3 regions of the Neobacillus sp. MER 74 genome follow, and region 2 is predicted to be linked to each of the others. Evidence: predicted binding sites of a transcription regulator. Region 2 holds the regulator's gene; each other region holds the start of a gene.

Region 1 (2,276 bases), on a different contig from region 2:
ATTTTTATGTGTTTTAGGAATTTCGGTTTGTTTGTGACAAGTTTCACATTCCATCGAAATCTTAACATCTTTCTTTTGCTTTCCGATTGCTTGTAAAATAATATCTTGTGTCTTTGCATTAGATGCTGCTGCTACTGCTTCCGTTGTTTCGGCTTCTGAAGTTGCTTCTGTTGCAGTTTCTTTTGTTGCATCTTTATCGTTTTCTTCGAGCTTTTTCTCCACTTCTTCCGGATTAACTGGAACGTTATACGCTGGATCTTTCCAAGGCTTTTCGCCATTATTTACTTTGTCATGGCAGTCAATACAAGTACCCATGTTAGGTCTCAAGTATTTCTTTTCCATTAATTTTTCAGCACTTTCCTTTGTCCATTCGCCGCGAACCTCTTCAACGTTGATTCCGCGAGTTGCCATTTTCGCGTGGACTACACCGGCATGACAAGTAATACAAGGGATATCTTCTTCGATATGACCTTTGTGATTTACTTTTAAGTCTCCGGACGCTGTGACTAGGCGGTTTTTCGAGTGACATTGCAAGCAGTTTTCGTTTGAAACGGCTTCTTCTTCGGTTTGAACAATTTGTTCAGGTACACCAGTAACATGGTAGTATACTTCTTTCATCGATTTCATTTTGTGCGTAATCATGTTGGTGAAACCTGGCTTGATATGACACTGTACACAAGAAATCTGATTGTGAGCACTTGCTGTAAACGTTGAATATTCAGGCGCCATTTCATGACAGCTTGCACAGAATGTCGGTGAGTTGGTCATGGTTAGAACTCCATACCCTCCACCAAAAACAACGATACAACCCACTAGTGAAACAAACAGTAATTTCCACCTGTTAACTGGATTCTTCCAGTCAATCCCTCGAAACTTTTGCCATAATCCGCGAATCAGGCCCGCTTTTTTTCTATCTTCTCTACTTTCGGGATCTATATCTTTATTCTTTTTCCCCCAAATGGCCACTAGACTCACCCTTCCCATTTTGGATTCTATCTCTCTCTTTATTTTCCATAGTAACCTCTCTAAAGGTAGTATCTAACATTGTAAGAGTATATTCCAATGTACAATTTGTGAATAATTCCCCACACAAAACAAATGGGGATTTTCCACTAAAAACAACGCACAAATGTTGTTATTCCAACAATATTTAATACTACGTAAATATTGTTTACTTTGCATATAGTCGAATGTTTATTCATTATCCGTACTTTTTATACAGTTTTCATGCTTTTTTACTAGTTGAATCTCTAGTTGAGGTACATTCTCAAAATCACGTCATCAATCTGTCATATTTGACGAAAATTCGAACATATCGAAGTAGTCCGAGCTGAAGTGTTTGACTTGGAAGGAAATATAATAGATGATTGTACGAATTCTTGCTTGCCGCTATCATTGTTGTCACTGTATTGTGGAAATGGTAAGATATAAAAGGAAAATAGCGAATATTCTTGAATGGATTTTTTAAAATAGTGATTAGTCTCGATAAAAAGGAGCGTTCATCAGATATGGGGATTTTAGATAAAGTGTTTGATTTGAACAAGCGTGAGCTAAAGCGGCTAGACAAGCTTGCGGTGAAAATTGACGCACTGGCTGCGGAAACAGAAAGGTTGACCGATGACCAACTGCGCAAGAAAACGGAAGAGTTCAAATCTCGCTATCAAAACGGAGAATCATTAGATGATCTCTTGGTTGAAGCGTTTGCCGTTGTCCGTGAAGGTGCCAAGCGTGTCCTTGGTTTATATCCGTACCATGTTCAGTTAATGGGGGGGATTTCTCTTCATGAGGGGAACATTTCCGAGATGAAAACAGGGGAAGGTAAAACGTTAACTGCGACCATGCCAGTTTATTTGAACGCACTTTCTGGTCGAGGGGTTCACGTTGTTACTGTCAATGAATACTTAGCAAGCCGTGATGCTGCCGAAATGGGCGAATTATATCAATTCCTCGGTCTAACGGTTGGCTTAAATTTAAATAGTATGGATAAGGAAGAAAAACAAGCCGCATATGCCGCTGATATTACGTATGGTACAAATAACGAATTTGGTTTCGATTATTTGCGTGATAACATGGTCCTCTATAAGGAGCAAAAAGTACAGCGCCCACTTTTCTTCGGAGTCATTGACGAAGTTGACTCGATTTTAATTGATGAAGCGCGTACACCATTAATTATCTCAGGGTCGGCACAAAAATCGGCTGTCCTCTATATTCAAGCGAATGGCTTTGTTAAGATGCTTTCTAAAGAAACAGATTATACGTACGATGAAAAAACAAAA
Region 2 (2,276 bases):
AACATCCCTGCGGTTAACCAATGCAAGGAATGGATGGGAATCAAACCAGCTAGCTTTGAACCAAAATAGGAAGCAATCGACCCAAAGCCTCCGACAATTAGACCCGTTTTAATCGAAATATTTCCTTGTCGAAAATGACTGTACGCACCTGACAAGGTAGTAAACACCATGGCAGCTAAAGATGTCCCTAAAGCGACATGGATGGGAACTCCAAAAACCACTGTTAAAATGGCAATAATAAAGCCAGAACCTCCTGCTCCGACAAATCCTAATAATACCCCAAGTACAAACATAGTCAGCACGACCGCCAACTTCATCCCCTCCAATTGCAAAAACCCTAGATGTCACTCTAGGGAATGTGTGATCTATAATCCCGATAGTAATCGCTTGCAAATAAACTACCTACATCTTAGTCCAGCCCTCAGTATTTTGATAGATTATGTAATTAAAAAAAGCAGGGTATGAAGCATACAAAAGAGCTCTCCACAAATGTTGTGAAAAGCTCTTAACTAAATTACTATTCTTCTTCCTCTAATTCCACCGTCGGATAATGCTTTAAAAAATAAACAAGCGATTGCAGTTCCACTGCTAAGTCAATATGATGGACTCTAATTTGCGGGGGAACATTTAAGCGTGCTGGCGTAAAGTTTAATATTCCCTTTATATTTGCACTCACAAGTCGATCAGTAATCATCTGTGCAACTGGGGCTGGAACCGTTAATATCGCAACGGATATACCTCCCTCAGATAAAACCTTCTCCAATTCATCCATTTGATAAACCGGGACCTCGCGAATTTTCGTTCCCATTTTTTCTGGATCCACATCAAAGGCACATTCTATTTTCGTGTTATTATTCTTTAAAAAATTATAGTTTAAAAATGCTGTGCCCAGATTCCCTACCCCTATTAAAGCAACCTTTGTTAATTCATCCTGGTCCAAGGTTTTACGAAAGAAGGAAATCAAATAATTGACATTATACCCATAACCTTTTTTTCCTAAAGCTCCGAAATAAGAAAAATCGCGGCGAATCGTGGCTGAGTCGACCTTTACGGCTTCACTTAGTTCGGCTGATGAAACCCTTTGCTTACCGGAAGAATGCAGGTTTTTAAGAAATCGGTAATAAAGGGGCAGCCGTTTGGCTGTCGCCTGTGGTATTTTCATTGTTTCATTACTCATAATCTCCCACACCCCATGGATAATTTAGTTAAAAATCATTTAACTTTTTCGTTTCTCTTAAAATCACCATTTTTACCGCCTGTTTTTTCGACAAGATATGTAGGGCCAATCACCATACCTTTATCAACAGCTTTACACATATCATAAACCGTTAAAGCGCATGCTGACGCAGCTGTTAACGCTTCCATTTCTACACCTGTATTCCCCTTGGTTTTAACGGCTGCCGATATATTTAAGCGATAATTCTCTTCTGTGTCCTGCTCCCAGGAAAAAGATATATTAACCCCCGTTAAGGGGATCGGATGACACATCGGAATCAAATCCCACGTCTTCTTTGCTGCCATGACCGCAGCTACCTGTGCCACTGCTAAGACATCACCTTTTTTTATCGCGTGATTCGTAATTCTATCGTAAATTTCTTTCCTAACTGTAATACTGGAATGAGCAAGTGCCGTCCGTGCTGTTTCTGGCTTATCACTGACATCGACCATTTTTGCTCGGCCTTCTTCATTAAAATGCGTTAATTCTGCCATATAAATAATCCTCCCTTCAAATCATACACTATTTTTCCTTATCTGTCTGTGAAACTTTGAACGAAATTCAAGGTTTTTGCCGATTTAACACCTTCATCCACCTAATCTGCGCCTCAGTTTATTGCCGATATACGGGGAATAAGGTACACTAAACCTATGTAATAGAGGTGAAAAAGAATGATTTTGTTACAGGTTAATCAACTACAAAAATATTATGGTGCTGACCTAATTTTATCGAATATTAAATTAGAATTACAAACTCGAGACCGTGTGGCTCTAGTTGGTCGCAACGGGGCAGGAAAATCAACATTATTGAAGATTATTGCTGGCCACTTGTCACATGATGGCGGTGAAATCATCAAACCAAAAGAAGTAATGATTGGCTATTTAGCCCAAAATACTGGTTTAGAGTCCACTTTGTCGATATGGGACGAGATGTTGACTGTATTTGAACCGCTGCGTTTAATGGAAAAGTCACTTCGGGCCCTTGAAGAGCAAATGGCCGATCCTAATGTATTTGATGATACTGGAAGATACGAGAGAATCCTAAAAGAGTACGACCATCT
Region 3 (2,276 bases), on a different contig from region 2:
CTGATTCAAGAAGGTAAGGTAGAGCAGCAGAAGTATTGTTGTAAACACTATTTAAATTTACATCGATTACTTTTCTCCAATCTTCTTCGCTCAATTTTTTGAACGTGCTGTCTCTTGTAATTCCTGCATTATTTACAAGGATATCTAATTTGCCGTAATGATTGATTGTTTCTTGTACAAGGTATGCTGCTTCATTACTTTCTGAAACATCTGCTTGAACAGCGTATGCCTCTCCACCAAACTCATTAATTTCTGCTACTACTTTATCTGCTAATTCTCTGCGGATATTATAGTTAATAACAACTTTCGCGCCATTCTTAGCTAGTTCTAATGCAATCGATGCACCGATACCTCTGCTGCCGCCTGTTACAATCGCTACTTTGCCTTTTAATTCTGTCATTTTTCTGCACCTCATCTATAGTAGTTGTTTAAATAATCCTGCTGGTTTAATCCATTATTTTGTATTACATGCTAATATGTAATCCGTTTTTATTTCTTTTCTTTTTGTGTATTTAACAGAGTAAGAATTTGATTCAATTTATTATCCAAATTCTTCACATCTTTTTTAACATTTGACAATTCTGATTTAAATGACAACTGACCTTCATTATTTTCTAATTTTTCTTCCAGTTTTTCTTCAAGGTCGTCAACTTTTGCATCCACATTAACAATTAACGATGAAATGTTAGCGATGTCATTTCGAGATGGAACATTCATAAACTCTAAATATTTTAATGTAGATTCATCGATCATTTTTTTAAATTGAAGATTCATCTCCAACAACTGTCCCATCCCTTGAGAAGGGTAATCATTGCCGAATTTTTCATCAAATAATTTGCTGGATTGGGAATAAATATCTTTCCACATATCATAAACATTAAAGTCTTCCGTACCCAATTTTCCATCAAATAATTTACTAGATTGGGAATAAAAATCTTTCCACATATCATAAAAATTAAAATCTTGGTTCATTCTTTCTACCTCCTTGATTACTTTTTTGTTGACGTATCCATCATACTAACTTGTTTGGAATATTAAAAGGAGAAAGTTTAAAAATTCACAAAATACATTTCTTCATTTTTTGACAAAATTCTCACTTTTTCGCGAAATGACCTAGGAATTTAACAAAAGTTATAAGTAGAAAGAATTCAGCATACTATGGTTAAAAATGGTAATAATGGGCTTCGTCCCCCTTATTATAATTGTTTTGTTGTTTTCTTTATCAATGTGCCTTGGGATGATGATGAGTGTAGTTGTTCTTTTGAGAATAGTAAAAATGAGGTGATAGTATTGGAATTTAATGAAAAGGTCGTGTTAATTACTGGTGGTGCACAAGGAATCGGCAAAGAAACGGCAAAACAATTTCTTCAAGAGGGTGCAAGTGTTGTAATTTGTGATTATGATGAGTCAGCTGGGAAAAATGCATTAGAAGAATTAAATAGTGAAAAGTTAGCTTTTTTTAAAGTGGATGTAACAGACAGTGCACAGATTGAAAAGATGGTCAGTGCCACAGTAGAAAAGCACGACCGAATCGACATTCTCATCAATAATGCTGGAATTACACTAGACGGCTTTCTTACAAAAATGGATGAATCCGCTTGGGAAAAAGTAATTTCTGTAAACCTCTCCGGGGTTTTTAAATGTACGAAAGCGGTTGCTCCTTATATGTTAAAGCAGGGGGCAGGGGTTATTCTCAACGCATCCTCAGTGGTCGGTTTATATGGGAATATTGGTCAAACAAATTATGCGGCAACCAAAGCTGGTGTAATTGGGTTGACCAAGAGCTGGGCAAAAGAATTTGGTCCAAAAGGGATTAGGGTCAATGCAGTCGCTCCAGGCTTCATTGAAACAGGCATGACGGCTGCCGTGCCAGATAAAGTCCTTGAGTTTATGAAGGAAAAGACACCGCTCAAGAAACTTGGAAAACCAGAAGACATTGCCGCAGCGTACTTATTTTTGGCTTCAGATAAAGCCAATTATATAAACGGAACGATCTTAAGTGTGGATGGGGGATTAGTAATTTAAATTGCATAGCCAAAGCTAAGAGGGAGAATTTGGTTTTCTCTCTCTTTTTTATTGTTAATATTTTGAATAAATAATATTGAAAAATAATTCAAATAAATATTTTTCTACAAAATTCGTCATTTTTTAATGTATTTCAACATAAATGCCCTTACACTATTGTTTTTTTTGAATGTGACATTTTCCGTTGCCATTCATTGGTTTAATCCCTAATTTTTAAAAAAGTTTAATAGATTTTTGATTAATAAAGGGTG

What was found. The regulator Rex, encoded in region 2, represses fermentation and respiration genes when NADH is low (regulators of the CRP and FNR family bind a similar motif). The targets are predictions, from matches to a motif close to TTGTGAAATATTTCACAA.
Region 1: a site for Rex is predicted at 1,072-1,089, ahead of M3610_RS08385 (cytochrome c3 family protein). Genes of this name have one in related genera too.
Region 3: a site for Rex is predicted at 1,046-1,063, ahead of M3610_RS14260 (polyhydroxyalkanoic acid synthase subunit PhaR). Genes of this name have one in related genera too.

What each region holds. Positions count from the first base shown of each region.
Region 1 covers NZ_JAMAUV010000003.1:338,777-341,052, forward strand. Annotated here, with positions in the region: gene M3610_RS08385 (cytochrome c3 family protein) at 1-984, opposite strand, end outside; gene secA (preprotein translocase subunit SecA) at 1,509-2,276, shown strand, end outside.
Region 2 covers NZ_JAMAUV010000030.1:5,212-7,487, reverse strand. Annotated here, with positions in the region: gene M3610_RS25025 (sulfite exporter TauE/SafE family protein) at 1-311, opposite strand, end outside; gene M3610_RS25020 (redox-sensing transcriptional repressor Rex) at 518-1,177, opposite strand; gene moaC (cyclic pyranopterin monophosphate synthase MoaC) at 1,213-1,710, opposite strand; gene M3610_RS25010 (ABC transporter ATP-binding protein) at 1,888-2,276, shown strand, end outside.
Region 3 covers NZ_JAMAUV010000007.1:167,044-169,319, reverse strand. Annotated here, with positions in the region: gene M3610_RS14265 (3-oxoacyl-ACP reductase) at 1-400, opposite strand, end outside; gene M3610_RS14260 (polyhydroxyalkanoic acid synthase subunit PhaR) at 490-972, opposite strand; gene fabG (3-oxoacyl-ACP reductase FabG) at 1,291-2,025, shown strand.